Regions from separate parts of the Acidovorax sp. 69 genome, predicted to be linked through region 1. Evidence: predicted binding sites of a transcription regulator. Region 1 holds the regulator's gene; each other region holds the start of a gene.

What was found. The regulator NrdR, encoded in region 1, represses ribonucleotide reductase genes. The targets are predictions, from matches to a motif close to CACNANATNTNGTG.
Region 2: the regulator NrdR is predicted to act here: its motif matches at 4,250-4,263, upstream of CLU85_RS04830 (ribonucleoside-diphosphate reductase subunit alpha).
Region 3: the regulator NrdR is predicted to act here: its motif matches at 1,525-1,538, upstream of CLU85_RS22675 (ribonucleoside triphosphate reductase).

What each region holds. Positions count from the first base shown of each region.
Region 1 is NZ_PGEP01000001.1:1,961,654-1,972,142, forward strand. Features, by position in the region: partial or broken gene CLU85_RS23320 (chorismate synthase) at 133-302, shown strand; gene CLU85_RS23105 (hypothetical protein) at 391-624, opposite strand; gene CLU85_RS08975 (caspase family protein) at 621-1,952, opposite strand; gene aroC (chorismate synthase) at 2,080-3,177, shown strand; gene CLU85_RS08985 (bifunctional UDP-sugar hydrolase/5'-nucleotidase) at 3,306-5,045, shown strand; gene nrdR (transcriptional regulator NrdR) at 5,651-6,100, opposite strand; gene glyA (serine hydroxymethyltransferase) at 6,118-7,362, opposite strand; ZMP/ZTP riboswitch at 7,398-7,556, opposite strand; gene CLU85_RS09000 (lytic transglycosylase domain-containing protein) at 7,626-8,465, opposite strand; gene CLU85_RS09005 (DUF349 domain-containing protein) at 9,390-10,489, shown strand, end outside.
Region 2 is NZ_PGEP01000001.1:1,037,174-1,047,662, reverse strand. Features, by position in the region: gene CLU85_RS04850 (PP0621 family protein) at 1-129, shown strand, start outside; gene CLU85_RS04845 (PAS domain-containing sensor histidine kinase) at 133-1,836, shown strand; gene CLU85_RS04840 (sigma-54 dependent transcriptional regulator) at 1,848-3,377, shown strand; gene ampD (1,6-anhydro-N-acetylmuramyl-L-alanine amidase AmpD) at 3,361-3,969, shown strand; gene CLU85_RS04830 (ribonucleoside-diphosphate reductase subunit alpha) at 4,356-7,274, shown strand; gene CLU85_RS04825 (ribonucleotide-diphosphate reductase subunit beta) at 7,410-8,609, shown strand; gene CLU85_RS04820 (histone) at 8,794-9,396, shown strand; gene CLU85_RS04815 (carbohydrate kinase family protein) at 9,531-10,433, opposite strand; gene CLU85_RS04810 (DUF3426 domain-containing protein) at 10,458-10,489, opposite strand, start outside.
Region 3 is NZ_PGEP01000001.1:4,925,362-4,935,850, forward strand. Features, by position in the region: gene CLU85_RS22675 (ribonucleoside triphosphate reductase) at 1-1,492, opposite strand, end outside; gene CLU85_RS22680 (hemerythrin domain-containing protein) at 1,781-2,209, opposite strand; gene CLU85_RS22685 (nitric-oxide reductase large subunit) at 2,319-4,604, opposite strand; gene norR (nitric oxide reductase transcriptional regulator NorR) at 4,852-6,432, shown strand; gene CLU85_RS22695 (DUF3696 domain-containing protein) at 6,522-7,811, shown strand; gene CLU85_RS22700 (hypothetical protein) at 7,804-8,367, shown strand; gene CLU85_RS22705 (RNA ligase family protein) at 8,389-9,069, shown strand; gene CLU85_RS22710 (hypothetical protein) at 9,354-9,752, shown strand; gene CLU85_RS22715 (diguanylate cyclase domain-containing protein) at 9,873-10,489, opposite strand, start outside.

The sequences.
Region 1 (10,489 bases):
AGCGGGCATGGTGATGCCAAGCACCAAGTGTCCGTTCTGTCATGTTTATGTTGACTGTGCCCCCAAGGGTAGCGATTCTGGCGCTGATGGTGCGCTGCCGCAAAACCGGTGAGTGTTCTTGGGGGCACGGCTCTGGGACAAGCCTGCGTCCCGGGCGAAAATCCTTCCGGTGCCCTATTCGCAGTCACCCATTTGGTGAATCCCACGGCTTGACCATTGGCTGCGTGGCCGACAGTTGCCCGCCCGGTAAGCCGCTCGCGGAGGCCAACATTCAGTTGGACCTGGGCCGGCGCCGCCCCGGCCCGTGTGCAGGCCACCGGTGTGCCCAAGGGACCGTACTATCTTTGCAGTCCAGAAATATATCCTGGGGCAAGCGCCGATGCCCCCACCTCAGCGTGGCTTGTGGACGCGTGCAACTTCGCGGATCCAGCTGCTATCCAGGACCGTGCCATTGGGCCGGCTGATTTTGACGTTGCGGATGAATTTGATAACGCCACCGTTGCTGGCGACCCAATAGGTCAGTGTGCCGGAGGCTCCGAACTGCGTTCGCAAAGTGGCCTCAATCCGATATGCGTACATCGTGCCCGCCGCCACAGTGATCTGTTCGTAGCTCGCCACCTTCATGTCCTGCTCCACCCACCCTGCTTCACCGCGCAGCCCGGCGAGTCTGGGGGGACGGTCTGCTGTGACCGACTGACCCATCTCTTGCCAATCTGAAAATCATCAGCAGGCAGCGATTGGAGGGGCGGGTCGAATTCGCTGCCTATTTCATTGCGCACAAGACCGCCGTAGATCGTCAAGATCTGCTCACCATTGTTGAGTTCGACAACCCCGTCCTTGATCGATGTGACGCGCAGGGTCTCCCGGCGTGTCTCTAGCTTCGTGAGGTAGTCGTGATAGACGTACTCGATTTCATCGCCAAGCCGGACGTCCCGTTGTATCGACTGGCGCCCCTGCACTGGAGTGGCTGCGATCTGGGGCTTGGAGAGCTGGTCCAGTCGGCTTTGTGCTGCCTCGCTGATGGCGCTGCTGGGATAGGCTTGCAAGAAGGCATAGAAGTCGTCAGGGTTTTGCGATGTTTTGATGCGATCCCACTCGGCCTTCTCACGCAAAAACTTTTGATCAAGTTCTGCTGGTTTGGGTTTAGGTGGCCGTGCGAGGGCCAGTGTTTCACCCGGTCCCCGATCGTCATTGAATACAAAGTCCTCCTCCAGGCTCGTGCTTTCCCATGGAATCTGACTGCCGTTGCTCTTTTTCCGTACCTGCAGGCGCACACGCTTGAAGACATCCTCGATGCGAGTGGTGGGTTTGGCCAGCTCTTGCAACAAATAGGTGGTGTACAGGCCGTTGCTGCCTTCCCCATCGTCAGCAACATTGCCTGGCGCAGTGGCATAGGCGAGAAAAGTCCCCGGTATGGCATCGATCTGTGCCAACCCCTTGACCGACGCTGTGCCCTCAAAGGGGTTATTTCGGCAGGCGTCAAGGACCAAAATATTGACGCGGTTGCCCGCCTGCTTGAATGCGTTGATCACCGCATCCACATCGACCGCCTGTGCCACCACTTCAGTCTGGCTCCTGGGGCGCGCATCGACCGGCACCATGTAGTTGCGCCAGTCAATCTGCACTCCATGGCCAGCGTAATACAGCATGCCGACCCCGCTTTTGCCCTGAAGCCGTTTGCGAACATCGTCTATCGCCTCGGCCATCTGACTGCGCGATCCGTCACGCAATTCAAGAACCTGAAAGCCCAGTTTGCGCAGTTGCGCCGACATTGCCTTCGCGTCATTGGCAGGATTGGAAAGCGCAGCGGAGCCGGAGTAGGCTGAATTGCCGATCACGAGTGCAATGCGCACGTCCAGCGGAGCATTCGCCTGTGCAGAGGCTGCCAGCGCACCCAGGGCCACCAACGCGCGTGCCAGAAACCGTTGTGCGTACCGTGACGCTGCGAACACTTGTATCAATTGCGGTTCCTTACATTGTTCTCTGATTGACTATATCCCCCGCAAAGGCATTCGCCAATTGGGAAAAGGGAGCGGCAAACGCATCCTTGACGCTGCGTGTCTGGAATAATCGCGCCCCATGAGCGGCAATACTTTCGGCACCCTATTCGCAGTCACCAACTTTGGTGAATCCCACGGCCCGGCCATTGGCTGCGTGATTGACGGTTGCCCGCCCGGTATGCCGCTCGCTGAGGCCGACATCCAGGCAGACCTGGACCGGCGGCGCCCCGGCACCAGCCGCCACGTCACGCAGCGTAACGAGCCGGACGCGGTGGAGATCCTCTCGGGCGTGTACGAGGGCAAAACCACGGGCACCCCGATTGCGCTGCTGATTCGCAACACCGACCAGCGCAGCAAGGACTACAGCAACATTGCCGAGAGCTTCCGCCCCGGCCATGCCGACTACACCTACTGGCACAAGTACGGTATCCGCGACCCGCGTGGTGGTGGCCGTTCCTCGGCCCGTTTGACTGCCCCTACCGTCGCCGCCGGTGCGGTGGCCAAGAAGTGGCTGGCCCAGCAGTACGGCGTGCAGTTCCGCGCCTGCATGACGCAGCTGGGCGAGTTGGCCATCCCGTTCGAGAGCTGGGACCACGTGCAGAGCAACCCCTTTTTCGCCCCTGTGGCCGACGTGCAGCAATACGAAGACTACATGGACGCCCTGCGCAAGGCGGGCGATTCGTGTGGCGCCCGCATCCGCGTGCAAGCCACGGGCGTGCCGGTGGGCTTGGGCGAGCCGCTGTATGACAAGCTCGACGCCGACATCGCCCACGCCATGATGGGCCTGAACGCTGTGAAGGGCGTGGAGATTGGTGCCGGCTTTGCCAGCGTGGCCCATCGGGGCACGATGCACGGTGATTCGATGACACCCCAGGGTTTTCGCACCAACCATGCGGGCGGCGTGCTAGGCGGCATCAGTACCGGGCAGGACCTGGAGGTGAGCATTGCCATCAAGCCGACCAGCTCCATCATCAGCCCGCGCGAGTCGATTGATGTGCATGGCAATAGCACCGAGGTCATCACCAAGGGCCGCCACGACCCCTGCGTGGGCATCCGTGCCGCGCCCATCGCTGAGGCGCTGCTAGCGCTGGTAGTCATGGACCACGCTCTGCGCCACCGCGCCCAGTGTGGCGATGTGGTGCCGCCAGTACCGCCTATCCAGGCGTCGTTTCTCTAACCCCATCTCTTACCCTCCCCACGGGGCGGTCACTTCGCATGTGCAAACGTTGGTTCAGGGCCCCTGGCCGTCCCGCTGGCGCTCGCTGGTCAGTGTGGGGCGCCGCCAGTAGCCTAGCTCTGGCCTCCATGGCGCTGTCCCTGGCGGGCTGCAGCAGCACGACGCCTGCGCCGGGGGCGCGTGGCGCACCGTCGCACATCGAGATCACCCTCATTGGCTTCAATGACCTGCATGGCAACTTGGAGCCGCCGCACATGGCGCACTCAGTGCATGGGCCTGCAGGCCCGGTGCTGGTGCCTGCCGGGGGCATGGCGTATTTCGCCAGCGCCATGGCAGCCCTCAAGGCACAGTCCCAGCACCATGCAGTGGTGTCGGCGGGCGACATGGTAGGCGCATCGCCGCTGATGTCTTCGCTGTTTTTGGACGAGCCTACGATTGAGGCCGTCAACCGCATGCAGATCGACTTCAATGCGGTGGGCAACCACGAGTTCGACCGGGGCTGGCGTGAGCTGCTGCGTCTGCAGCATGGGGGCTGCGAGAAGTTCACCAACCGCCAGCCTTGCCGGATCAGCCAACCCTTCGAAGGCGCTCAATTTGGCCTGCTGGCCGCGAACACGGTGCGTGAGGACGGACACACGCTGCTGCCCGCCACGGGGCTCAAGCGGTTCACCGAAGGCGGTGTCACTGTCACCATGGGTTTTATCGGCCTCACGCTCCAGGCCACACCCACCATGGTGAGCCCTTCGGGCGTGGCGGGGCTCCGGTTTGAGGATGAGGCGGCCACGGCCAATGCCTTGATCCCTCAGCTCAGGGCCCAGGGGGCGGATGTGATCGTGGTGGCCATTCACGAAGGCGGCGGCACCAAGGCGGGTGTGCAGGAGAGCAGCTGCTCAGGCCTGTCGGGCGACATCGTGCCCATCCTGGAGCGCCTTGACCCGGCCGTGGATGTGGTGGTCTCCGGCCACACACACCAGGCCTATGTGTGCGACTACAGCCGCGTGAATGCCGCCAAGCCCTTCTTGCTGACCAGCGCAGGCCAGTACGGCACGCTGCTCACCGACATTCAGCTGCGCGTGGATACCCAGACCCGCCGCGTGGTTCGCAAAACAGCGCGCAATGTGGTGGTGCAGGGCGAGGCCTTCACGGGCGCCCAGGGTTTTGTGCCCCTGACCACTGCCGTGCCCGCGTTCCCCCCCGACGCAGGCGTGCAGAAGATCATCGACACGTACCGTGCCGCTGCTGTGCCGCTGGCCCAGCGGCCCGTGGGTCAAGCCCAAGGGCCTATGCGGCGCCAGCCCAATGCGGCGCTGGAGACCGTGCTGGGGAACCTGGTGGCCGATGCGCAACTGTGGGCCACGCGGGCGCCCGAAGACGGCGGAGCGCAGCTGTCGCTCATGAACCCCGGCGGTCTGCGCGCCGACCTGGTACCTGATGAACAGGGGCTGGTGCGCTTTGGCCAGTTGTATGCAGTGCAGCCTTTTGGTAACCAGTTGGTGGTGAAGACCTTCACAGGGGCTCAGATCCGCGCTGTGCTGGAGCAACAGTTCGCCAGTGCCGGCAATACCTTGCATCGTCCCCGTGTGTTGTCGGTTTCCAGCGGCTTCAGCTACCGCTTCGACCTGAGTCAGCCTGCCGGTGCACGCATCAGCCAAATGGTACTGAACGGCGTGCCGGTGGCGGACGTCCAGTCGGTGCGCGTGGTCATGAGCAGTTTTCTGGACAGCGGCGGCGACAACTTCACGGTACTGACCCAAGGAGTGAATCGCCGTGTGGGCGCGCTGGATCTGGATGCGCTGGAGGCTTATTTCCGTCTGCAAAGCCCGGTGGCCCTGCCTGCGACGGACCGCATTACGCGCGTTGCCCGCTGAGGTGGGTCAGTGCTGCACGCCAGTGGCATGGGGTCCATCTCTGCGGTAGCGCGGGGGCGCCAGCTATCGCAGGGATGGAAGCCGGTGACCAAGCCGGTAGCCACCAGTAACCGCATGCCGGGCCCAAGTCATTCATCCGGGACTCGCCGCCCCGGGCCACACCCAGCAGCGGGATCGTGAAGGCTGAATTTGTGGCTGTGTTGCACAGCCCAGGGCTACCGTCAGCAAGGCAGGGATGGCCCCACTGCACGATTAGGGTCCGGCCTTCGTCGCCGCAGATGCAGCCCAGGCAACAGTGCGGGCTCAGCCTCGCATTTCGCGTTCATGGCGCCGTTTCCACTATGCGCTGGCCTGCGGCATGATGCCCGCCAGATTTTGAGCAAAAAGTGGCGCCGGTGCTTTTATATAAAGCATTCATAGCTATTTATTTGATAGCGTCTGCCGTGCAGCGTCAGCGACAGCTGAGTTAGGCGGAAGGTGAACCCGACTTACTACAAGTTCAATTGGATCTTAAATTGATAGCTGTCGACGCATGCCGCAAAAGCGCTGGTGGCCAAAATGCTTGATTTATGCGCTCCAGGGGCAGGAGCGCAGGCTTAACGTGCCTATTTGCGCACTTCATCGACCATGGCGCGGAAGTCGTCAATGTCTTCAAAGCTGCGGTACACGCTGGCAAAGCGGATGTAGGCCACCTTGTCGAGCTTCTTGAGCTCGCGCATGACCAGTTCGCCGATGCGGCTGGAGATCACTTCGCGCTGGCCCAGGTTGAGCAGTTTTTCCTCGATGCGCTCGATGGCGCTGTCGATCTGATCGGTGCTGACCGGGCGTTTGCGCAGCGCCAGGTTGAAAGAAGCAAGCAGCTTGCCGCGCTCGTATTCGATACGGCGACCATCCTTTTTCACGATGGCCGGGAAGTTCACTTCCGGCCGCTCGTAGGTGGTAAAGCGCTTTTCGCACGCGCCGCACTGGCGGCGGCGGCGGATGAAGACCCCATCCTCAGACACCCGCGTTTCAACGACTTGCGTTTCGAGGTGGCTGCAGAAGGGGCACTTCATGGCTCTTGGCTGCGGATTTAGCCGTAGACGGGGAAGCGAGCGGTCAACGCATTGACCTTGGCGCGAACCGCGGCGATGTTGGCTTCGTCGCGCGGGTTGTCCAGCACGTCGGCAATCAGGTGGGCCGTGATGCGTGCTTCGTCTTCCTTGAAGCCGCGCGTGGTCATGGCGGGGGTGCCAATGCGCACGCCGCTGGTCACCATCGGTTTTTCAGGGTCGTTGGGGATCGCGTTCTTGTTGATGGTCATGTGGGCGGCGCCCAGCACGGCTTCGGCTTCCTTGCCGGTGATTCCCTTGGCGCGCAGGTCGACTAGCATCACGTGGCTTTGGGTGCCACCGCTCACGATGCGCAGGCCGCGCGCGGTCAGCGTCTCGGCCACCACCTTGGCGTTCTTGGCGACTTGTTCCTGGTACGTCTTGAACTCGGGCTGCAGCGCTTCCTTGAAAGCCACCGCCTTGGCGGCGATCACGTGCATCAGCGGGCCGCCTTGCAGGCCGGGGAAGATCGCGCTGTTGATGGCCTTTTCGTGCTGGGCCTTCATCAGGATGATGCCGCCACGGGGGCCACGCAGGCTCTTGTGCGTGGTGGAGGTGACCACGTCAGCGTGCGGCACGGGGTTGGGGTACACGCCTGCGGCAATCAGGCCAGCATAGTGGGCCATGTCCACCATAAAGATCGCGCCAACATCCTTGGCCACCTTGGCAAAACGCTCAAAATCAATGTGCAGGCTGTAAGCCGAGGCACCCGCGATGATCAGCTTGGGCTTGGTTTCGTGGGCCTTCTTTTCCATCGCTTCGTAGTCGATGGCTTCGTTGGCGTCGAGCCCATAAGAGACCACGTTGAACCACTTGCCCGACATGTTCAGCGGCATGCCGTGTGTCAGGTGGCCGCCTTCGGCCAAGCTCATGCCCATGATGGTGTCACCGGGCTTGAGGAAGGCCAGGAACACGGCCTCGTTGGCCGATGCACCGCAATGCGGCTGCACGTTGGCGGCTTCGGCGCCGAAGATCTGCTTGACGCGGTCGATGGCCAGTTGTTCGGCCACGTCCACATGCTCGCAGCCACCGTAGTAGCGCTTGCCGGGGTAGCCTTCGGCGTACTTGTTGGTCAGCTGGGTGCCCTGGGCCCACATCACGGCGGGGGAGGCGTAGTTTTCGCTGGCGATCAGCTCGATGTGGTGCTCCTGCCGGGCGTTTTCAGCCTGGATGGCGGCAAAGAGTTCGGGGTCGGTTTGTTCGACAAGAATATTGCGGTCGTACATGATTGGCAGTCCTATGAACTTGTGTCCCTTGAAACAAGGGCTGCCCAGGCGAACGGCTGAACGCAGAAGGGATGAACCCCCGTGCGGCACGCTTCCCAGTGGTTCACAAGAAGCAGGTTCTTGCTGGTTTCCACGTCAGCGGCAACACCCCGTATTCGAGAGCGCAGCGCCTATCGCCAGTCGCGTACCCCGTTAGTGTAGCCGACGCCGAGCGTCAGAGCTTTATCAACAAGAGGCATGGACGCAGTGCCTGCATGCGGGCCTCAAAGGCCTGATAAAAGGGCCACCTTGTCGGCGGCGGCTGGTGTCACAGCACGTGGCGCAGCAGCTGGAATGCTCTGCACGGGCGCTTGTGTTGACAAAGAGGGCGGAGGGCTGATGGGTATTGCCCGGCCACCTGCTATCTGGCGCAGGCGGAAATGCTCGGCCATGACCTTGGCGGCATAACCACCATCGTCGGCCATGTTGGCTGCACCCACGTAGTAGCGCAGCCCACCTTCCAGGGAGCCCGCACGCGCAATGCACTCCTGCAAGACCTTGACTCCCACGCGCAAATTGCTCACGGGGTCAAAAGCCGCAAAGTGGCCACCGAAATTCTGGTACTTGTCGGTGTGCACGCGGGTCATGACCTGCATGAGGCCTTGGGCGCCCACCGCGCTTTCCGCAAATGGATTGAAGCTCGACTCAATGGCCATGATGGCCAAGATCAACGTCGGGTCGATCTTGGCGCGGGTGCCGATCTCATAGGCTTCAGCGACCAGTACGCTGAGCGGCTCGGGGGCCACGCGGTATTTCTTGCTCAACCAGAATGCGACGGCAGCCTGCTCCTTGGGCAGATCCTTGGGGTTGGCTGCGGTGGCGCGTTCGCTGGCTTCGGGCTCGATGGGCATGCCCACCATTTCTACCTGCCGGGCCTGAAGCCAGCCCATGAGCTGTTCTTCGCCAGCCTGGCGCAGGTCCGGCCGAGCGGTCAGGGCAATGATTACAAAGGCAACAGCTAAGCCGATCAGTGCAAAGCTGTTGTGGGTGATTTCAAGAAAACCTTCGGTCACATCGGCCGCGAAAGTTCGCACGCCGGAGACTATTTTTCCTGACGCTGTCATAGCTCTTCCTTTCTGAAGCGGGACGGGAAAGCGAGGCAGTTTTGAGACTGCGCCTTCTCGGCTGGTCGCCTGGATTGGTACGCCATCAAGTCGGGGCTGCACGTCTGTGGAGTGCTTGGTGCCCTGGTTTGACTTAGCCGGGTTCGGCAGCGGGTTGGGGTTTTTACTAGCCCGTTTTTACGGCTGGCGGATTCTAGAAGCTCACTAAATGCATAGTCAATACTAACAAATTTAAATGTAATACATTTAAGTTATAAAAAACATGTAAAAAAGCACAGTTTTTAGCTGTTTTGAGGACCGGATTGACGACCAGTTGGGGAGGGGGTTGTTACGTGCTCATGTCAAATTCAATCGGCCTGATGGCAGCCATTGAGAATCCGATTTGAGTTGATGCGGGCACTTTGGTAAGGTTGCGTTGCCTGTCTAGTTCAGGCATCGCCAGACGAAGCGAAGTCTCCCTCCAAGGGCATTCAGTGCCTCGGTGCAGCAGATACCGCTTCCATGGCAACCCCCTGGAGGCAATACCTTGCCTCCTCGCCGTGTGGACCTTTATCTCCGCATTGCGACCGATGGCAAAGACCGTTGTGTCAGCCGTCAAGCCCGGTGGGCAGGCCCTGAGGTCCTGTCCATCGGGCTTTCTTATTGATGCTTCGCCCTGGTGTGTGGGCCATTGCTTCTTATATATAGATAATGGGGGCTGTTCCCTTGGGTGGCGATGCTCCTGTGAGGGGCCGCAGTATGTCAGTCCGTCTGGCAAAGCCTTGTGCCAGATCACCCTCGGGGTTTGGCATGGCACCAAGCTGTGGTCAGTTTGCCGAACCCTGTGAAAATAGCCTTTTGTTGTCCTGGCGCGCACTTGGTGTGACCGCTTGGGCAGGCCCTCAAGCGATCCGTTTGGGGGCGCCTTCGTTATCCATTGGATCCATGTTTCCATTTTTTTCCCGCAGCAAAATGTCCGACGCACCTGAAGTGAATCCGGCCCCGGCCAAAACCCACGAGCCGCATCCACTTGATGCGCTGACCGGCGGTGCTTTTTCTGCCGCAACCTCTGGCGAACGTGCTTCCCGCATCCGTGATTGGTTGGCCAGCCAGCCTGCGCCTGAGCAATTACAAGAAGTTTTTAAAGAACTGAGTGGGCGTGACAAGGGGGCTGCCCGCGCAGTCCGTGAGCGCCTGGATGAAATCCGCCGTGCAAAAGGGCAGGAGGCGATTGCCGCTGAGTGGGCCGAAAAGGCCCAAGCATTACTGGCCGCACCCAAGCTCAATATTGCAGACGCTCTCGCATGGCAGCGGGATGCCGCCAAGGCTGGTGCTCCTTTGTCGCGTGAGCCCCTTTCGCTGCTCAAGGTGCAGGTGGCTGACCGTGTGAAGGTGATTGAAGATCTGCAACACCGGGTTCAGGTTCAGCGCGAAGCCGCCGTATTGCTGGCTCAACGTATTGAAGTGCTCTCGACCAAGCCTTGGCGTGATGCCCACGCTGCGCTGGAATTGCTGCGCGCCGATGTTGCCCGTTGGCAGGAGCAGGCCCAGGAGTTGACGGGCGATGCGAGTTGGGCGAGCGTGGAGGCCCGCTTCCCGCCATTGCTTGACGCTTCGCGCACTCAACTGTTGGTGGTATGGGAGGCTTTCCAGCCTGCTGTGGCCCAGGCTGCGGCGGCCGCAGAAGACGCCACTGCGCCGTTGCCTCCCGTGCCCGTGTGGGCGGATGAGCTGCGGGCTGCGCGTGGCCTGCCGACCGAGGCAGCGGCTGCAGCTGCTGCCAAGCCAGCCCGCGTTGCGAAGCCCAAAGTCGCCCCAGAAGTGGTCGAAAAAGCCGCGAAGGTCGTGCGTGATGCTCTGGTGACTTTGGAAAAGGAGACCGCGGAGGGCCATGGCAAGGCCAGTGCTGGTGCTGCGGCCGCGCTGCGGGCGGTGCTCAAGGTACATGGCAAGCACATTGATACCGGCATGGAGCAGCAGGTGCATGCAGCGCTGGTTGCGGCTGGCGAGCTTGAAGGTTGGCAGCGTTGGAGTGCCGACCAGGT
Region 2 (10,489 bases), 920 kb from region 1:
CCACGCGCACTGCCGCAGGACATGCTGGCCTGTGCACACTGCGGCATGCATATTCCACAGGCAGAAGCCATGATGCTTGGCGACCATGCCTATTGCAGCGCAGAGCACCGGCGACTGGGCCCGGCCTGAGCCATGCAACCCCTGCCTGCAGATGCTTTCCTGCCCACGGTTGATGCACCGTTTGTGCGACTTTGGCGCGGATTTCTGACGGGCCGCCTCATGGTGGCGCTGGCCCTTCTGGTGCTGCAGGGCGCGGGGCAAATCATCAATCAGGTCACCGAACCTGCGGTTTTGGCTGTTTGCGTCGCATATCTGGCGGCCACGGTGATCTTGCGCGTGCTGGCCAGGCGCGGACCGCCGTCTCCAGGCGCCGGCCCCCAGTGGCTTCCCTCTATTGGCGTCGACCTGGCAGCTATCACGGCGCTGCAGTTGCTGCACGCCGGCGCCATGAATTACACCCCTTTGTTCGGTCTGCCCATCCTCACGGCAGCCGTTCTGGGCACGCTCACCCTGGCTCTGGGCACCACGGCAGGCGTCACCCTGCTGCTTCTGGGCTGGGCCTGGTGGGTGGGCACACACACCGCAGGCGACGACGCGCAACGCTATCTGCAAAGCGCGCTCACCGGCACGGGCTATTTCATAGTGAGCTACCTGGTGCACCAACTGGCCACGCGGCTGACGCGCGAGCAAGAGGTGGCTCATCAAAGCCAAGTCGCAGCGCGCGTCCAGACCCAGGTCAGCGCACTGGTCATCCAGAACCTGACCGATGGTGTGCTGGTGGTCGATGAAAACAACGTAGTACGCGTTGCCAATCCAGCCGGGCTCCAGTTGTTGGGCGGAGGCACACTGCCCGAGCTTCCCTTCGCACTGACAACGATCCTCCCATGGCAGCCCCTGGTCACCCTCGCCCAGCGCACCTTTCGCAACGAACAGCCCCAAACAGCGGATGTCGATCTCCTGCACGCAGGCCAAAGCCCTACGGGCCTGCATGCACGCACGTGGCTCACGTCCACCCGCCAGGCAGCGCTTCAGGCTCACACTGAACGTTTGTGCGTGATGTTCCTGCACGATCTGCGAGAGATGGAAGCACGCCTGCGTACCGAGAAGCTCGCCGCCATGGGCCGCATGTCTGCGGCAGTGGCCCATGAGATCCGCAACCCGCTGGCAGCCATCGTGCAGGCCAATGCACTGCTGGAAGAGGACCTGCATGATCCGGCACAAAAGCGCCTGGCACACATGGTCCAGCAGAATGCCGATCGACTGGCACGCATCGCCGAAGAAGTGCTCGACATTGCCCGCGTACAACATCAGATCAGCCATGCACCTGCATCCACGGTACAGCTTGACGAGGCCATCGCCCAAATATGGAATGACTGGCAGGCCCAGAACCCAGCGCAGCGCCATGCAGTCGTGACACTGGACTCCCATGCCACCCAGGTGGAGTTCGATGCGGAACACTTGCGCCGCGTGCTGGTGAACCTGCTGGACAACGCATTGCGCTACAGGGGACAGGAGCCCGACTCCCTTTGCGTCACCACGCGCATCACACCGGTTGGCCAAGTCAGCCTGCAGGTCTGGAGCGATGGCGCCCCCATGGACAAATCCGTGGAGCGCCATTTGTTCGAGCCCTTCTTCTCTTCCGAGAGCCGCTCCAGCGGCCTGGGTCTTTATATCTGCCGCGAGCTGTGCCAGCGCCACGGAGCGTCCATCAGCTACCAGCGCCTGAACCGCGAAACCCTACGGGGCGAAACAGGGGGAAACGCCTTCACCGTCGGTTTCCGCCGCACCACCCGTCCCGCCGACTCCGCCACGCTGTTTGACACCATCGTGGTCTGAACTGCATTGCCATGACCGCCCCTTCCGCCTCCATTCTTGTCGTTGACGACGAACCCGATCTGCGTACCCTGTACGAACTCACCCTGCTGCGCGAAGGCTATCGCGTGGAAACCGCCTCCAGCGTGCAGGAGGCACGTGATCATCTCCGGGCCCACCGCTTCGATGCCGTGATCACCGATATGCGCCTGCCTGACGGGTTTGGCATGGAGCTGCTGCAAGACTTGCGCGACCAACAGCGCCGTGAACGGTGTGTGGTCATGACCGCGTATGGATCGGCAGAAAATGCCGTCGAAGCATTGCGCGCAGGGGCCTTCGACTACCTGACCAAGCCGGTGGATCTGAAACAATTTCGCTCGGTCGTCGCGTCCGCCGTGCAAGGCACAGGGGGGGTTCCGGCACCCCGTGCTGCGCGCGGCTCAGGTCACACCCGGCAGGCCATGGCAGCCACCGCCGAAAACGCCCATGGCAACCCAGCGCTCGACAAGCTGGTGGGAGAGTCAGAAGCCATCCGCAACGTGAAGCAGCGGATCGCCAAAGTCTCGCGGGGCATGGCACCCGTCCTCATCCATGGAGAATCCGGTACCGGCAAGGAGCTCGTGGCGCAGGCCCTGCACGCCAGCAGCCAACGCGCAGAGGGTCCGCTGATTGCAGTGAATTGTGGGGCGATTCCCGAAAACCTTCTGGAAGCTGAGTTTTTTGGGGCCCGCAAGGGCTCTTACACCGGCGCCACCCAGGACCGGGACGGCTACTTTCAAGCAGCGCGCGGAGGCACTCTGTTCCTCGATGAAATTGGCGACTTGCCGCTCGCCATGCAATCTAAGCTGCTGCGTTCCATTCAGGAGCGCAGCGTGCGGCCGCTGGGATCCACCCAGGAAGAAACGGTGGATGTGCGCATTGTGAGCGCCACCCACCGGGACCTGGCGGCCGATGTGCAATCGGGCCGCTTTCGGCAGGACCTGTATTACCGGCTCAATGTGATCGAGATTCTGATACCCCCATTGCGAGAACGGCGTGAGGACTTGCCCGCACTGTGTACCGCGCTGCTGGCACGAATTGCCCAAGATTCCGGGACGCCCGTGCCAGCACTCACCGAACACGCACTGGATGCGATTGCAGCCCACCCCCTGACAGGCAACGTCCGGGAACTGGAGAACCTGCTGCACCGCGCCGTGGCGCTCAGCGATGGAGATGAGTTACACGTTGACTGGCCATCAGGCGCGGCAGATGCCCTGGGGACCCGCCAAGGTACTCCTGCAACGGCATTGTCTTCCGGGCCGTCTTCCTACCCAAGTGCGACAGACACGCAGGCCGGCCCTCCCCTTATCAACGCAGGTTGCACGGTGCCACTACCGAGCGATCTGCAAGCATGGCTGGATCAGCAAGAGCGGGACATACTGATCCGCGCACTGAAAGAAGCGGGCTTTAACCGCACCGCCACGGCAGCTCGGCTGGGTATCAGCCTGCGCCAGATACGCTATCGCATTGCCCGCCTGGACATCGCCGTCCCCAACGACCAAGACCCGCATGACGACATCGGATGATGCATCGACGGTGGCGACGTCACCCTGGGAGGGAGGCTGGCACCGCTCAGCCAAAAGACTGGATTCACCCAATCATGGCGCGCGCCCCCCCGCCAAGAACCATATCGATCTGATCGTAGTGCACTCGATCAGCCTGCCGCCGGGAAAATATGGCACGGGCGCAGTGCAGCAACTGTTCACCAACACCCTGGACTGGGACGTACATCCCTATTACCAGGGTATTCGGGGCCTTCAGGTTTCTTCGCATTTTTTTATCGACCGAGCCGGCGTGCCATGGCAGTTTGTGGACTGCGACTTGCGTGCCTGGCACGCAGGACAATCGTTTTATCGCGGACGCGGCCAGTGCAACGACGATTCCATTGGCATCGAGCTGGAGGGCCTGGAGGGTCAGGGGTTTGAATCTGCGCAGTACCAAACGCTGGCGCAACTTTGTCTGGACATTGCGCAGCGCTATCCCATCGAACACATTGCGGGACATGAGCACATTGCCCCTGGACGCAAGCAGGATCCAGGCTCTGGGTTCGACTGGGTCTGCCTGAAGAATTCTCTGGACTGGCCCCTGCGCCGGTTCCCGGAACCACACCAGCCCTAAAGACTGCTGCCCCGCAAAAAACACTGTCGCAGCGGCGCGTCAACACAATATTTTTCTTTGTGCATTTGCACAAAATGCGTCACCCAAGCGCCACGCGGCTTGGCGAAGGAAATCCGCCGCCATCACACGCCACAGCGTGACTTTTAGCAAGAACCACAGTACCCGCAAGGGCTCTCCGCGAGGTCGTTGGCCGATCTCGTCGGGCTTGCCACAGGCCGCTTCTCTTTTTCAGACCAGTTCCGACGGTACACTACCGGTAGTGTCTTGAACACTCACGACACACCATATATAGTGTGCGACAGACTGAAGTCGATCGCACCACTCGCACATTGCGACGGCACCCGCGCCGCCCGCCTACCCCAGACAGCCCACAGAAGAGGACACCCATGCAAGCTGCTTTGAATACGCCTTCCACTACCCACGCGACGCCTGCAGATGCCTCCGCATCCCAGGCCACGCTTGCGGGGACCAACAATTCGTTCGCGCATTACCAGATCATTCGCCGCAATGGCGCAGTGGTGCCGTTCGAGCCGCAAAAAATCGCAGTGGCGATGATGAAGGCCTTTCTGGCGGTCCATGGAACGCAGGGCGCCGCTTCAGCCAGCGTTCGCGAAGTCGTTGACACGTTGACCCACAACGTCACCCGTGCGCTGGTACGCTCGCGCCCCGGCGGTGGCACCTTCCATATTGAGGACGTACAGGACCAGGTTGAGCTGGGCCTCATGCGCGGCGGAAACCACGAAGTCGCACGCGCCTATGTGCTGTACCGCGAACGCCGCACTCAAGAGCGCGCTCGCCAGACGGAACAACAAGCCCCCGCCCCATCCACACCACTGCTGCACGTGATAGACGGTGACGCACGCGTTGTGCTGGACCTGGGCCGCCTGCAGGCACTGATCGAATCGGCCTGCGTGAATCTGGGCGCAGACGTTAAAGCTGATCCCATCGTGGCAGAAACCATGCGCAATCTGTATGACGGCGTGCCCATGGACGAGGTTTACAAGGCATCCATCCTTGCCGCCCGCACGCTGATCGAGAAAGACCCTGACTACACCTACGCCACGGCCCGCCTGCTGCTGCACACCATCGTGCGCGAGGTCCTTGGCAAGGATGTGACCCAAGATGAAATGGGTCACGCGTACCTGGAATATTTTCCCCAATTCATCAAGAAGGGCGTGGAAAACGAGCTGCTGGACGAGCGCCTCCTGACGTACAACCTGCAACGCTTGGGCAGTGCGCTCAAGGCTGAGCGGGACATGCAATTCGACTACCTCGGCCTGCAGACCCTGTACGACCGCTACTTCCTTCACGTCAAGAAGAGTCGCATCGAGTTGCCCCAGGCCTTCTTCATGCGTGTAGCCATGGGTCTCGCACTCAATGAAGCAGACCGCGAAGCCCGCGCCATCGAGTTCTATGAAGTGCTGTCGTCCTTTGACTTCATGTCCAGCACGCCCACACTGTTCAACAGTGGCACGCTGCGCTCGCAACTGTCGAGCTGCTATCTGACCACGGTGCCCGACGATCTGGACGGTATCTACGAGTCGATCAAGGAAAACGCCTTGCTGTCCAAATTTGCTGGCGGCCTGGGCAATGACTGGACCCGTGTGCGCGCACTGGGCTCGCACATCAAGGGCACCAACGGCGAATCGCAGGGCGTGGTGCCCTTCCTGAAGGTGGTGAACGACACGGCAGTGGCCGTGAACCAGGGCGGCAAGCGCAAGGGCGCTGTCTGCACCTACCTGGAAACCTGGCACCTCGATATCGAAGAATTCCTGGAACTGCGCAAGAACACCGGGGACGACCGCCGCCGCACGCACGACATGAATACGGCCAACTGGATTCCTGACCTCTTCATGCGCCGCGTGATGGAGAAGGGCACCTGGACCCTGTTCTCGCCCTCCAACGTACCAGACCTGCACGACCTGTTCGGTGCTGACTTTGAGAAGGCCTATGTGGCCTACGAAGAGAAGGCCGCGCGCGGCGAGATCAAACCTGCCAAGACGGTGCAGGCCACCGACATGTGGCGCAAGATGCTGACGATGCTGTTTGAGACGGGCCATCCCTGGATCACCTTCAAGGACGCCTGCAACGTGCGCTCGCCCCAGCAGCACGCTGGTGTAGTGCATTCGTCTAACCTGTGTACCGAAATCACACTCAACACCAGCGACACCGAAACTGCTGTGTGCAACCTGGGTTCGGTCAACCTGCTGCAACACATCAAGGATGGTCAACTCGATCACGACAAGCTCAAGAAGACCATCAAGGTCGCCATGCGCATGCTCGACAACGTGATCGACATCAACTATTACGCCGTCAAGAAAGCCCGTGACTCTAATCTTCGTCACCGGCCTGTGGGTCTGGGCCTGATGGGCTTTCAGGACAGCCTGTATGAGCTGCGCATTCCTTATGCGTCTCAACAGGCCGTGGAGTTTGCCGACCGCTCGATGGAAGCCATTTGTTATTACGCCTATTGGGCCTCCACTGAACTGGCCAAAGAACGCGGCCAGTATGCAAGCTACAAAGGATCGCTGTGGGACCAAGGCATCCTGCCCCCCGATACGCTGGACATGCTCGCCAAGGCACGCGGCGGTTACGTCGAAGTGGACCGCTCGGTCACGTTGGACTGGGATGCCCTGCGCAAAAAGATTGCCCAGGACGGCATGCGCAACTCCAACTGCGTCGCCATCGCCCCCACAGCCACCATCTCCAACATCATCGGTGTGGACGCATCGATTGAGCCTTCGTTCGGCAACCTCTCGGTCAAGTCCAACTTGTCGGGAGAGTTCACGGTCATCAACGGCGGCTTGGTGCGCGACCTCAAGCGCCTGGGCCTGTGGGACGACGTGATGATAATGGACCTCAAGCACTTCAAGGGTTCGTTGCACCCCATCGACCGCGTGCCGCAAGACATCAAGGACCTGTATTCCACCGCGTTTGAAGTCGAGGCGCAGTGGCTGGTCGAAGCCGCATCCCGTCGCCAGAAGTGGATTGACCAGGCGCAGAGCCTGAACATCTACATGGCAGGCGCGTCGGGCAAGAAGCTCGACGACACCTACAAACTGGCCTGGATCCGCGGCCTCAAGACCACGTACTACCTGCGCACGCAGAGTGCCACGCACGTCGAGATGAGCACGGTGAACACGCGCCAGCTCAACTCGGTTTCTTCGGGAAATGACGAAGCACCAACCGGTGCATTTGCGCCCACGCAAAGCAAACAACACGCGATGGAAGCAGCCGCAGCAGTGCCCGCCACAGACGTTCAGTTTTCTCCCATCGACGATCCAGGCTGCGAAGCCTGCCAATAAAAACTTCGTGCGCGACGGCTCGCATGCATTCGAAGCGTCGCGCATGTGCTGTGAAGCAACAAAACGTTGCTGCACAACGCTTCAGTGCTTTTCTTTTTGCAGCACTGCTTTCATAATCCGAACACTGGAAAATCTATGTTGACCTGGGACGAAGAAGTCAAGCCCTCATCGCAAAATCAACTGGACGGTGGACTGAACAAGAGCCACCCGGCGGGACAGCCGCCTTTGCCTTTCCAGACCCCTTCCCTGCAAGAAGTGCACGCGTCGATGACTGCATCTGCAGCGCCGCAAGCAGCCCCTGCCGCCGCAACCGCGTACCGCCGCGTGAACGCCGCCGACAAGCGCATCATCAACGGCCAAACCGACGTCAACCAGCTGGTGCCATTTAAGTACAAGTGGGCGTGGGAAAAATACCTCGCCACTTGCGCCAACCACTGGATGCCGCAAGAGGTGAACATGACGCGCGACATCGCGTTGTGGAAAGACCCCAACGGCCTGACAGAAGACGAGCGCCGCATCATCAAGCGCAACCTCGGCTTCTTCGTGACCGCAGACTCGCTGGCTGCCAACAACATCGTGCTGGGCACCTACCGCCACATCACCGCGCCAGAGTGCCGCCAGTTCCTGCTGCGCCAGGCGTTCGAGGAAGCGATCCACACGCACGCCTACCAGTACATCGTGGAGTCGCTCGGTCTCGATGAAGGCGAGATCTTCAACGCCTACCTGGAAGTCCCATCGATCCGCGACAAGGACCAGTTCCTGATCCCCTTCATCGAGGCGATCATGGACCCCAACTTCCACACCGGCACCTTCGAGACCGACCAGACGCTGCTCAAGTCGCTGATCGTCTTCGCCTGCCTGATGGAAGGCCTGTTCTTCTACGTGGGCTTCACACAGATTCTGGCACTGGGCCGCCAGAACAAGATGACCGGCGCTGCCGAACAGTACCAATACATCCTGCGCGACGAGTCGATGCACTGCAACTTCGGCATCGACCTGATCAACCAGCTCAAGCTGGAGAACCCGCACCTGTGGACAGCCGAGTTCAAGGCGGGGATCAAGGCCTTGTTCATGCAGGCCGTTGAACTCGAATACCGCTACGCAGAAGACACCATGCCGCGTGGCGTGCTCGGCATGAATGCATCCATGTTCAAGGGCTATCTGCGCTACATCGCCAACCGCCGTGCCACGCAGATCGGACTGGAAACACTCTTCCCCAACGAAGAAAATCCGTTCCCATGGATGAGCGAAATGATCGACCTGAAGAAGGAACGAAACTTCTTCGAGACCCGCGTTATTGAATACCAATCTGGTGGTGCGCTGTCCTGGGACTAGCGCCTTTTCGCATCACACCACCATGGATTTTTACACCACGCCCGCCACAGACAGCGCCTCAGAGTGCGGCTGTGGGGTGCGTTCCCGTGTTCATGGAGATGGAGTTCTTCTCCATCTCCATGGATCGCTTTCTGTCCACTGCAGACAGGAAGTGCTCTTTGCAAATTGACCCAAGGAGAACATGATGGCAACTGCGAAAAAACCAGCCGCTAAGAAGGCTGCCCCAGCGAAAAAGGCTGCACCGGCAAAACCGGTAGCAGCGAAGAAGGCTGCACCTGCCAAGAAGGCAGCAGCACCGGCCAAAAAAGCCGCTCCCGCCAAGAAGGCAGTAGCAGCGAAGAAGGCTGCACCTGCCAAGAAGGCAGCAGCACCGGCCAAGAAAGCCGCTCCCGCCAAGAAGGCAGTAGCAGCGAAGAAGGCTGCACCTGCCAAGAAGGCAGCAGCACCGGCCAAGAAAGCCGCTCCCGCCAAGAAGGCAGTAGCAGCGAAGAAGGCTGCACCTGCCAAGAAGGCAGCAGCACCGGCCAAGAAAGCCGCTCCCGCCAAGAAGGCAGTAGCAGCGAAGAAGGCCGCACCTGCCAAGAAGGCAGCAGTACCGGCCAAGAAAGCCGCTCCCGCCAAGAAGGCCGCAGCAGCGAAGAAGGCAGCACCCGCTGCCAAGGCTCCTGCAAAGAAAGCTGCACCGGCCAAGAAGGCCCCAAAGGCCCCTGCCCCTGCAACTCCAGCAGCACAGACCACCCTGAACCCTCAGGCTGCTTGGCCTTTCCCTACGGGCAACAAGCCTTAATCCTGGCGTGTCACACGCTCAACCCGGTGCCTGCGCACCGGGTTTTTTATGCCTGCGGAGGATGTTCTGCGCGACATGCAACACAACACCCCCCTGACCCGACGACATTTCCGCAACCTTGCCAACACACAAAACTAAGCAGGGGTGAAATCCAGCGTGTAGTTCTGTGGGCCACGCTGCGCGATCTTGAGAGCACCAACCCGGTTACCTAACTCAGCACAACGCACCAGCGGCCAGCCTTTTTCCAGGCCAAACAGCAGGGCGCCACGCCAGGCATCGCCGCACCCAGTGGGGTCAACCACCTGGGCAGGCACCACTGCAGGCACGTGCGTTTTCTGGCCATCCACCCAGACCTCGCAACCCTCCGCGCCCAACGTGACCACCAGGCCCTTCACTTGGCGCGAGATCTCTGCAAGGGTCCAGCCCGTGCGGTCGCACAGCATTTTCCCCTCGTAGTCATTGACCGTTACCCAGGACGCCTGAGCAATGAACCGCACCAACTCTTGCCCATCGAACATCGGCAGGCCCTGGCCTGGATCAAACACAAAGGGAATGCCCGCCGCCACAAACTGAGCCGCATGCTCAAGCATCGCGTCACGACCATCCGGTGCGATGATCCCCACACCCACACCCACACCGACGTCGGCCACAACGCGATTGACATGCGCCTCCATCATGGCCCCGGGGTGGAATGCCGTGATCTGGTTGTTGTCACGGTCCGTCATGATCATGGCCTGTGCGGTATATGTGTCCTGCACCTGCCCCACATGGCGTGCGCTGATGCCCAGTGATTCCAGTCGCTGCAGGTACTCTGCACCATCACTGCCTAGCATCGCCATGGGCAAGGGCTCACCACCCAGCAGCTTGAGGCTGTATGCGATGTTGCCAGCACATCCGCCAAAATCGCGGCGCAGGGAAGGCACGAGAAAAGACACATTGAGAATGTGCAACTGATCGGGCAGTATCTGCTCTGCAAACCGCCCCTCGAAGGTCATGATGGTGTCGAACGCCAAGGAACCACAAATGAGGGCAGCCATATTGAATCAGTCGGTTAAGAAAATTTAGGGGTAAAAAGCCAGCAGCCGGTATCCCG
Region 3 (10,489 bases), 3.0 Mb from region 1:
CGGCCGTGAAGTTGCGCACCATCTCGTTGATGCCGTTCACGCCCAGTGTGCTGAAGTGGTTGCGCAGCGTGCCCAGGTAGCGCTTGGTGTAGGGGAACAAACCCTGGTCCATGAGACGCTGGATGAGCTTGCGCTTGGTCTCCAGGCTCTGCTTGCCCAGCTCCATGAGGCGGTCGAGCGCGGCCAGCAGCCCTGCTTCATCGCCCGCGTGCAGGTAGCCCAGCCGCGCGCAGTTGATGGTCACCACGCCCAGGCTGCCCGTCTGCTCGGCGCTGCCGAACAGGCCGTTGCCGCGCTTCAAGAGTTCGCGCAAATCGAGCTGCAGGCGGCAGCACATGGAGCGCACCATGTTCGGCTCCAGCTCGGAGTTGATGAAGTTCTGGAAGTACGGCAGGCCGTACTTGGCCGTCATCTCGAACAGCAATTGCGCGTTCTCGCTCTCCCAGGGGAAATCCTTGGTGATGTTGTAGGTGGGGATCGGGAAGGTGAACACACGGCCCTTGGCGTCGCCCGTGGTCATCACGTCGATGTAGGCGCGGTTGATGAGGTCCATTTCGGCCTGCAGATCCCCATAGCAAAACGGCATCTCTTGGCCCGCGATCACGGGCACCTGCTCGCGCAAATCCTCGGGGCACACCCAATCAAAGGTGAGGTTGGTGAACGGCGTTTGGGTGCCCCAGCGCGAGGGCACGTTGAGGTTGTAGACCAGCTCCTGAATGCACTGGCGCACGGCTGGGTAGTCCATTGCATCGACGCGCACATACGGCGCCATGTACGTGTCGAACGACGAGAACGCTTGCGCGCCCGCCCACTCGTTTTGCAGCGTGCCCAGGAAGTTGACGATCTGCCCCACGGCGGAACTCATGTGTTTGGGCGGCCCCGCCTCCACCTTGCCCGGCACACCGTTCAGGCCTTCGTGCAGCAGCGTGCGCAGCGACCAGCCCGCGCAGTAGCCGCTGAGCATGTCGAGGTCATGGATGTGAATGTCGCCATTGCGGTGCGCCTCGCCGATCTCGGGCGTGTACACATGCGACAGCCAGTAGTTGGCCGTGACCTTGCCCGACACGTTGAGGATGAGCCCGCCCAGCGAGTAGCCCTGGTTGGCGTTGGCGTTCACACGCCAGTCGGCGCGCGTGAGGTATTCGTTGATGGAGCTTTCCACGTCGACCAGGGTCTGCTTGTCGGCACGCAGCGTGGCGTGCTGCTCGCGGTAGACGATGTAAGCGCGCGCCGTGGCCAGGTGGTTGGCGGCGATGAGCGTCTGCTCGGCCACGTCCTGGATCTGCTCGACGGAGGGCGCCTCGCCGTGGAAGCGGTGGATCAGCACCTTGGTGACCTGCGCGGTGAGCAGCACCGCTTCTTCGGCGTCGTATTCGCCCGATGCCTGGCCCGCACTGGCCAGCGCAGCGCGGATGCGTTCGGCATCAAAAGGAACGCGCTGGCCGCTGCGCAAAACAACGTCGCGGGGCAAGGTGACAAGGGTGGACGCCATGGAATCGACCAATCAATGAATCGGATTAAAAACACTACCTATGGTGTCCACGATACCTATCAAACACTATAGGTAGTTTGATCAAACACAAGCAGGGCGGTAAGCGGAGGTAAAAAAAAGCCGGCACAAGGCCGGCAAAAGGAAGGTGCCGTCAGGCCCTACCGATGGATGGGGGTGCGTGCCGTAGCACGCTGGAGCACAACGGGGTGCGCGTTGAAAAGGTGCGTTGTTCTTCTGAGCGTGGTGGACCTGGGGGACTGCGCCGCGACCGCCTGGTTGCGCGGCCGCTCAATGGCAGGCGGCGGTTTCTTCCTCCTCGATGCGGGGATAGAAATCATGGTCCTCACGCTGCATGCGCTCGAACACGCGGCGCAGCACCACGTTGGCCTCGTCGCGAAAGCCCTGCGCATCGCGGCGCACGTTCTCGGCCGTGTTCCAGCGGCGAGCAAACGCATCGTAGGCGCTGGCGATCGATGCCATCTCGCTCTGGTATTGGCGACCCAAACGCGCCAGATCGGCGTTGTCGCCGCGCTGCAGCGCCGGGTACAGCACCTGGTCTTCCACGGCCAGGTGCAGCTTGATGGTGCCGCTCATCGCGACGATGCCTTGCGCGATGGCGGTGGCATGGCCCTCCACGCCCGCCTGGGCCAGCGCGCGCAGCGTGGCGATGCTGCGCAGGATGTCGGTGTGCTGGTGCTTGAATTTGTCGAGGTTCATGGCATGTCCTTGTGGGATGTGAAGAAGAAGCATGAGGGGTTGCTGTGTTGCAGCCGCTTGTGGCGGCGGCAACATGGGCGGTCTGTGCGGGACTCTCGGGTCTGTCTTGTCAGCGGCGGGACTCTGCCAGGTACGCCCCGGCCATTGCCGCAGGAGCGCGCGAGCCAAACACGCCGCTCACCACCTGCCAGGCCATGGCCAGCGCGCCCACGATGAAGACCACGTCGCCGAAGGTGCGCACCCAGCGCAATGTCTGGATAAAGGGCTGCTGCATGAACTCCTCGCCCCGGGCGTACCACAGGCCTTCGCTCACGCTGGCGTGGAACTGGAACAGGGCGATGGGAAACAGGCTGGTGGCAATCATCAGCACCAGGCCGGCGTTGAGCCACCAGAAGCCCGTCTTCATCAGGCGCTCGCTGAACACCAGCTGCGGCCGGATGTAGCGCAGCACCAGCAGCGTGAAGCCGAGCGCCAGGAATCCATACACCCCGAACAGCGCGGCATGGGCATGCACCGGCGTGGTGTTCAGGCCCTGCACGTAGTACAGCGCAATGGGCGGGTTGATCATGAAGCCGAAGACACCCGCGCCCAGCATGTTCCAGAAGGCCACGGCCACGAAGCACATCAGCGGCCAGCGCAGGCGGGCCATCCAGGGCGTGCGGTGCTGCAGGCGCCAGTGTTCCCAGGCCTCGTGGCCCAGCACGACCAGCGGCACCACTTCGAGTGCGCTGAAGGCCGCGCCCACCGCCATCACCGGGGTGGTGGTGCCCGCAAAGTACAGGTGGTGGAAGGTGCCGGGTACGCCACCCAGCATGAACAGCGAGGCCGAGGCCAGGCTGGCCGTGGTGGCCATGCGCACCGACACGAGCCCCAGCGTCGAGAAGATGAAGGCCAGCGCCGTGGTGGCAAACACCTCGAAGAAGCCTTCGACCCACAGGTGCACCACCCACCAGCGCCAGTACTCCATCACCGACAGGTGGGTGCGTTCGCCATAGAAGAAGCCTGCACCATAGAACAGGCCGATGGCCACCACCGACGCCGTCAGCAGCGCCAGCAGGTTCTTGTCGCCGCCGGGTGTGCGCAGCGCCGGCACAATGCCGCGCAGCATGAGCACCAGCCAGAAGACGATGCCGGTGAACTTGCCGATTTGCCACAGACGGCCCAGGTCCACGTATTCATAGCCCTGGTGGCCCAGCCAGAAGTTCCACTCGGGCGGCATGATCTGCGCGATCGCCAGGTAGTTGCCCGTGAACGAGCCGACCACCACCACCACGAGTGCCCAGAACAGGATGTCCACGCCCAGCTTCTGGTAGGCCGGGTCCTTGCCGCCATTGATGAGCGGCGCGAGGAACAGGCCGGCAGCCAGGAAGCCCGTGGCGATCCAGAACAGCGCGCTCTGGATGTGCCAGGTGCGCACCAGCGAGTAAGGCAACCACTGCGACACGTTGATGCCGTAGAACTGCTGCCCCTCCACCGTGTAATGCGCGGTGAACCCGCCCACCAGCACCTGGAAGCTGAACAGCGCGACGATGAGGAACAAATACTTGCCCAGCCCGCGCTGCGACGGCGTGAGCGGCACGCGCGACAGCGGGTCGTGCTGGGGTGGCACGGGTTCCACCTCGTCGTGCTTGCGCAGGAAGGACCAGCCCCACACGAGGAAGCCCACGCCCGCCATCATCACGACCACGCTCATCACCGACCACACCATGTTCTCGGCGGTCGGCTTATTGCCGATCAGCGGTTCGTGCGGCCAGTTGTTGGTGTATGTGGCGGTGGTTCCTGGCCGCTCGGTGGCGGCGGCCCAGGCCGTCCAGAAGAAGAAACCCGTCATCTGCGCACGCCGCTCGGGGCTGGGCAGGGTGTTTTCCTTCATGGCGAAGTGTTCGCGGGTGGTGTGCAGCGCGGGCGCGTCGCTGAAGAGCTGGTCGTAGTACAGCGCTGTCATCGCAATGGCATCGGCCCGCGTGGTGGACACCGTCGCCACGCCCGTCTCAGGGTGGTAGGTGTTGGTGCGGTACTCGGTCTTCATGCGGTCGCGCAGCACAGCCTGGGCGGCGGCGTCCAAGTCGGCAAAGGGCTTGCCATGCGCACGCTCGGCAGCTACTTCCAGCCAGTTGAGCAGCTCGCGGTGCAGCCAGTCGGCCGTCCAGTCGGGCGCCTGGTAGGCGCCGTGGCCCCAGATGGAGCCCAGCTGCATGCCACCCACCGACTGCCAGGCGGTCTGGCCATCAAGGATGCTGTCGTGCGTGAAGAGGACTTCGCCGCCCGCCGTGGCGATCTTGGCGGGGATGGGCGGCGCGGTGCGGTAGACCTCGGCGCCGTAGTAGCCCAGCAGGCTGAAGGTGACGATGAGCACGCCGATCAGCGTGAACCAGAGCTTGCGGTAGTTACCCATGGCGGGCCTCCTGCTTCAATAGGACAAGGACGGGGCGGCGCCAGCGTGCGCTGGCCGCACATGGGGCCGGTTGGTGTCGGGGTCTTGGTGTCATGGTTTTTCTGAATGAGTGAATCGGTGTCACTGCCTACATCGCAAGCGCCGGGCCAGGGCTGTAGGTCTTTCAAATCAACCACTTACAAATGTCATGGTTTTTTTGACCGTCTCCCGATAGGGTTTAATTCACCCAACAAAGGTAAATATCACCATGGACCACCGCACTCTGCTGGCCGACCTGGCCACCGATCTCCCCCAGGTCGTGCGCCTGCAGCGGTTGGTGGACCACCTGCGCATGCGTTTTCACTGCGGCGCTGTGGCGCTGCTGCAGCTCGAAGAGGACCACCTGCGCCCGGTGGCCGTGGACGGCCTGGTGCGCGAGGCGCTGGGCCGGCGTTTTGCCGTGGGCCAGCACCCCCGGCTCGCGGCCATCCTGGCGCGGCGCGAGGTGACCTGTTTTGACCACGACAGCACCCTGCCCGACCCGTACGACGGCCTGCTCGACACCCTGGTGGGCGAGCCCCTGCCGGTGCACGACTGCATGGGCATCAGCCTGCAGGTGGACGGCCAGCCCTGGGGCGTGCTGACGCTGGACGCACTGCAGACAGGCACCTTTGGCGAGGCCGCACGCGCGGCCCTGGCCGACTGCAAGGTGCTGGTAGAGGCGGCCGTGCGCATCTCGCGGCTGGAGCGCGAGGTGCAGGCGCTGCGCAGCGCCCCCCACGCGCGCAGCGTGGACGACGAGCGCGCCACCCGCGCGGGCGATGGCGACATGGAGATCGTCGGCCAGAGCGAGCCCCTGCTGCGGCTGGTGCACGAGCTCACGGTGGTGGCGGGCTCGGACTTGCCCGTGCTGCTGCTGGGCGAGACCGGTGTGGGCAAGGAGCTGTTTGCGCGCCTGCTGCACCGCCAGTCCCCCCGCTCTGCCCGCCCGCTCGTGCATGTGAACTGCGCTGCCCTGCCCGAGTCGCTGGCCGAGAGCGAGCTGTTTGGTCACGTGCGCGGCGCATTCTCGGGCGCGGTGGCCGACCGGCCGGGCCGCTTCGAAGCGGCCGAGGGCGGCACGCTGTTCCTCGACGAGGTGGGCGAGCTGCCGCTGGCCGTGCAGGCCAAACTGCTGCGCACCCTGCAGAACGGCGAGATCCAGCGCTTGGGCGCCGACCGGCCCCGGCGTGTGGACGTGCGTGTGATCGCCGCCACCAACCGCAACCTGCGCGAGCAGGTGCGCGATGGCGCCTTCCGCGCCGACCTGTACCACCGGCTGTCGGTGTACCCCGTACCCATTCCGCCGCTGCGCGAACGGGGCAACGATGCGTTGCTGCTGGCAGGGCGTTTTCTGGAGCTGAACCGCGCCCGGCTGGGCCTGCGCAGCCTGCGCCTGTCGCCAGGGGCGCAGGACGCGCTGCGCCGCTACCCCTGGCCCGGCAACATCCGCGAACTGGAGCATGTAGTGAGCCGCGCCGCCCTCAAGGCCCTGAGCCGCGGTGCCGCCCGCAACGACATCGTGACACTGGAGGCCGCCCTGCTCGACCTGGATGGCCTGCAAGCCCCCGGCACTTCCACCGCGCCGCACGCCAGCGCCACGCCGCCGCTGCCCCCTGCGGCCGCAGCGACCGGGCCCGGGTCCTTGGCGCCGTGCACGCTGCGCGACGCCGTCGATGACTGCCAGCGCCAGCGCATCCAGGCTGCACTGGCCCGCCACACCGGCAACTGGGCGCGTGCAGCCCGCGAGCTGGACATCGACGCCAGCAACCTGCACAAGCTGGCGCGCCGTCTGGCGCTGAAAGATTAGCTACTAAATATATAGCTATCAGCGCTTACCAGATAAGCGTTAGGTGTCATTCTTATCAGTAAATTGCAAGGCCCTAAGATGGGTTCACCATGATCGACCAACTCCACCTGCAGAACGTCAAGGCCTGGCGCGACAGCGGCCCGGTGCGGCTGGCGCCCGTGACCATGCTGCTGGGCGCCAATTCGTCGGGCAAATCCACGCTGCTGCAAAGCCTGCTGCTGCTCAAGCAGACCGTGGCCTCGCCCGACCGCACCATCCACCTGAACCTGGGCGGCGACGAGGCCAACGACTACTTTCACTTTGGCGGCTTTGACGCGGTGCTTTCGCGCGGTGTGGCGGCGCCGCGCCAGTTCTCCATCGCGCTGTCGTTTCAGCGGCCCGAGGGCGAGCGCGTGCGCGACGGGCGCTTTGCCTGCAGCTACGGGCAGACGGCCAGCGGGGCCGTGGCCATCCAGGCGCTGGAGCTGTCCACCGTGGCGCGGCGCTTTCGCGCCGTGCGGCGTGAGCGCGGCGCCTACGCCATCCATGTGGACGACGAGCCCCGGCCACGCGGCAAGGGCCCGCAACTGGCGCCCGAGCGTTCCATCGCCCTGAGCGCCGAGGCCCTGGCCCTGCTGGGCAGCGACGGCGCCCATCTGCAGGACCTGAGCCTGGCCCTGCGCCGCGAGCTGGAGGGCATTGTTTACCTCGGCCCGCTGCGCCGCCGCCCCGAGCGCGATTACGTGTGGAACAAGACGGCGCCCGGCGAGGTGGGCAGCGATGGCCACCAGGCCATCGACGCGCTGCTGGCCAACGCCCTGCTGCCGTCCGAGCACCAGGGCAGCGTGCTGCGCAGCGTCTTGCACTGGCTGCAGCGCATGGGCATGGCCGAGCAGCTCAGCGTGCGCGCGGTGGGCCGCTCGGGCCGCTACGAGCTGCTGGTGCACCACGACGGCGTGGTGGCCAACCTGCGCGACGTGGGCGTGGGCGTCTCGCAGGTGCTGCCGGTGCTGGCCGTGGCCTACTGCGCGCCGCCGGGCAGCACCGTGATGCTGGAAGAGCCCGAAATCCACCTGCACCCGCTGGCCCAGGCCGTGCTGGCCGAAATGTTTGCCGAGGTGAGCCAGCAGCGCCAGGTGCAGTTTCTCGTCGAAACGCATTCCGAGCACCTGTTTCGCCGCATGCAGACCCTGATTGCCCGGCGCCAGGCCAGCACCGCGCAGTGCCGCATGCTGTTCGTGGAACGGCGCGGCGCCGACGCCGTGCTGGTGCCGCTGGACGTGGACGAATTCGGTGCCGTGCGCAACTGGCCGCCGCGCTTTTTTGGCGACGCGATGGGCGAGGCGCGCGAGCAGGCCCGCGCCCGCGCACAGCGACTTCGGGAAGCATCCAGTGGCTGAAGCGAACGCTCTGCAGGCCCGCCTGGTGGACACCAATGTGCTCATCGTCGCCAGCGCGGTGGATGCGGGCTCGCCCTTTGGTGCCGAATCCACGCCGGTGGAGGACGCCACGCTGCGCCAGCAGGTGTTCGACTGGCTCGAAGCCTTTGAAGCCGACCCCACGCGCCATGCCGTGCTCGACGTGGACTGGCATGTGTGCGGCGAATACCGCCACAAGCTCACCGAGCAGGACTACGGCTGGCTGGCCATGATGCACAAGATGGACCGCGGCGAGGTGGTGTGGGTCGATGTGCTGCCCGACAAGGACGGCAACGCCGTGCTGCCGCCCGAACTGGCCGAGGCCGTGACCGATCTGGCCGACCGCAAGATGGTGGCCGCCGCCCTCGCCGCGCTGGACGCCGGCCACGCCACCCGGATCACCAACGCCGCCGACACCGACTGGATCGACTGCCAGCAGGCCCTGAACGCCGTGGGGCTGGAGGTGGAGAACCTGCTGCCCGACTGGCTGCAGGCGCGCTGGCGCCAGAAACACCCACCCGCGCGGCGCGCAAAATAGGGGTACTCAGAACCCGTTCATATGTCCGAAGATTTCTTCCGTTTCCCCCACACCCCCCACATCGCCTGGCTGGCCACGGGCGAGCCGCGCGACGACAAAGTGCTCTCGCCCGCCGAGGCCGACGACCTCCTCAGCGGCCCCGTGGTGCTGGAGGAAAAGCTCGACGGCGCCAACCTGGGCTTCTCGGTCTCGCCCGACGGCGTGCTGCGCGCCCAGAACCGGGGCCAGTACCTGCCCCAGCCCTTCCACGGCCAGTTCGCCCGCCTGGGCCCCTGGCTGGCCGCACACGAAGACAAGCTATTCGACGCCCTGGGCACGCACCTGGTGGCCTTTGGCGAATGGTGCGCCGCGCGCCACTCGCTCGACTACGCCACCCTGCCCGACTGGTGGATGCTGTTTGACGTGTACGACCGCCAGGAACAGCGCTTCTGGAGCACCCAGCGCCGCAACGCCTGGGCCGCGCAAATGGGCTTCAACACCGTGCCCTGCCTGTACGCGGGCGAGGTCTCGCTGGACCAGCTGCGCGACTGGGTGCACGCCCACGACAGCCAGTTCCGCCAGGGCCACCTCGAAGGCATCGTGGTGCGCCGCGAGAACGCCGACTGGCTGGAAAACCGCGCCAAGCTGGTGCGCGCGGACTTCACGCAGACGATCGAAGCGCACTGGAAGAGCCGGGCGCTGGAGTGGAATCGGGTGGTGTAAAGAAGGGGTTGGCGAACTGAAGACCTGACGCGCGACGTTTGGTATCTTTGTCAAGCCAAGCACCGGACGGGAGCTTGAAGCCTGCGGCCAACACCGCCCCTCCGGGAGGCTAGTTGCGCACCGGACTGGAGGTCTCTCGACTCAGTACGGCCTGCCATCTCATGCCATTGAATTCACGGGTGTTGCGATGCCTGAACCGGTGTGGCACCCACCCAGGCTCCCTGCCCACGCGCAGCGTAGCGGTGGCGCATACGATAGGGCCCTCACGCGCAGAGGTCTGCACCATGCCCACCCCCAAAAACAGCGCCCCTGCCGTTGCCAAGGCAAAGCCCAAGAAACCTGCCGCACCGGCGGCCAAGCCTTTCCTGCGCTTTTACCATTCGGCGCCGTTGCGGGCCAAGACGCTTCAAGTGCTGGATGCCGTGGAAAGCGCCGACAAACCGACCGAGCATTCCGGGCGCCTCTCGGATTTGATTCTGGAACTGACGGATGCCGGCATGGATCGGTTTTTTCTGCAATCGCTCAAGGCTACCAAGGCGAATTTCGTGGTCCAGCAGTCGGCGTCGCTGGGCCTGGCGGGGGTACAAAAGGTGATGGGCACGGTGATCCGCAACATCGTGGGCCGCATGGACGACAAGCAACTGCTCTCGGTCTGCGGTTCGATTCGCCAGTTCATGGTTTAAGCGAAATTCGCCCCGCGCGCTTATCCATCAAGCGCTGACAGCTATCATTTTCGATGCTTTCTTGGCCGCCATAGGGCGCTGAGGGGTTGCAGCTGCTGCGTGCAACGCGTCGCGCGCCGTTCAAGCGGCCTGGGCAGAGCCGGGCGCGAACTGGATCCGGTTGCGGCCCTCTTCCTTGGCCTGGTACATCGCCACGTCTGCCCGGTCGATCACCGCGTTCTGGCTCTCATCGCGCCCACGGAAGACCGCCACGCCGATGCTGGCGGTGCATTCGTGCCGGATGGCCGGGGCGGAGGGCGCGGACCGCAGCACGTAGGGTTCGGCCAGGCGGGTGCGAATTTTCTCCGCAATGGCGGCAGCCTGTTCGGTGGCTTCGCCGTGTTGCATACCCAGTTCGCACAGCAGCACGACGAACTCGTCGCCGCCAAAGCGGGCCACGGTGTCGGCTTCGCGCACGCAGGCTTTCAGGCGCTCAGCCACTTCGATCAGCAACAGGTCGCCCACGCCGTGGCCGTGGGTGTCGTTGAGGGGCTTGAAGTTGTCAAGGTCGAGGAACAGCAGCGCGCCATGGCGCTGGCTGCGCTTGCTGGCCGACATGGCCTGGTCCAGGTGCTCCAGCATCAGGCGGCGGTTGGCCAGGCGGGTGAGGGGGTCGTGGAAGGCGAGCTCGCGCACCTGCTCTTCCAGCCGCTTGCGCTCGGTGATCTCGCGCGTGATGCCGTGGTAGCCGATGATTT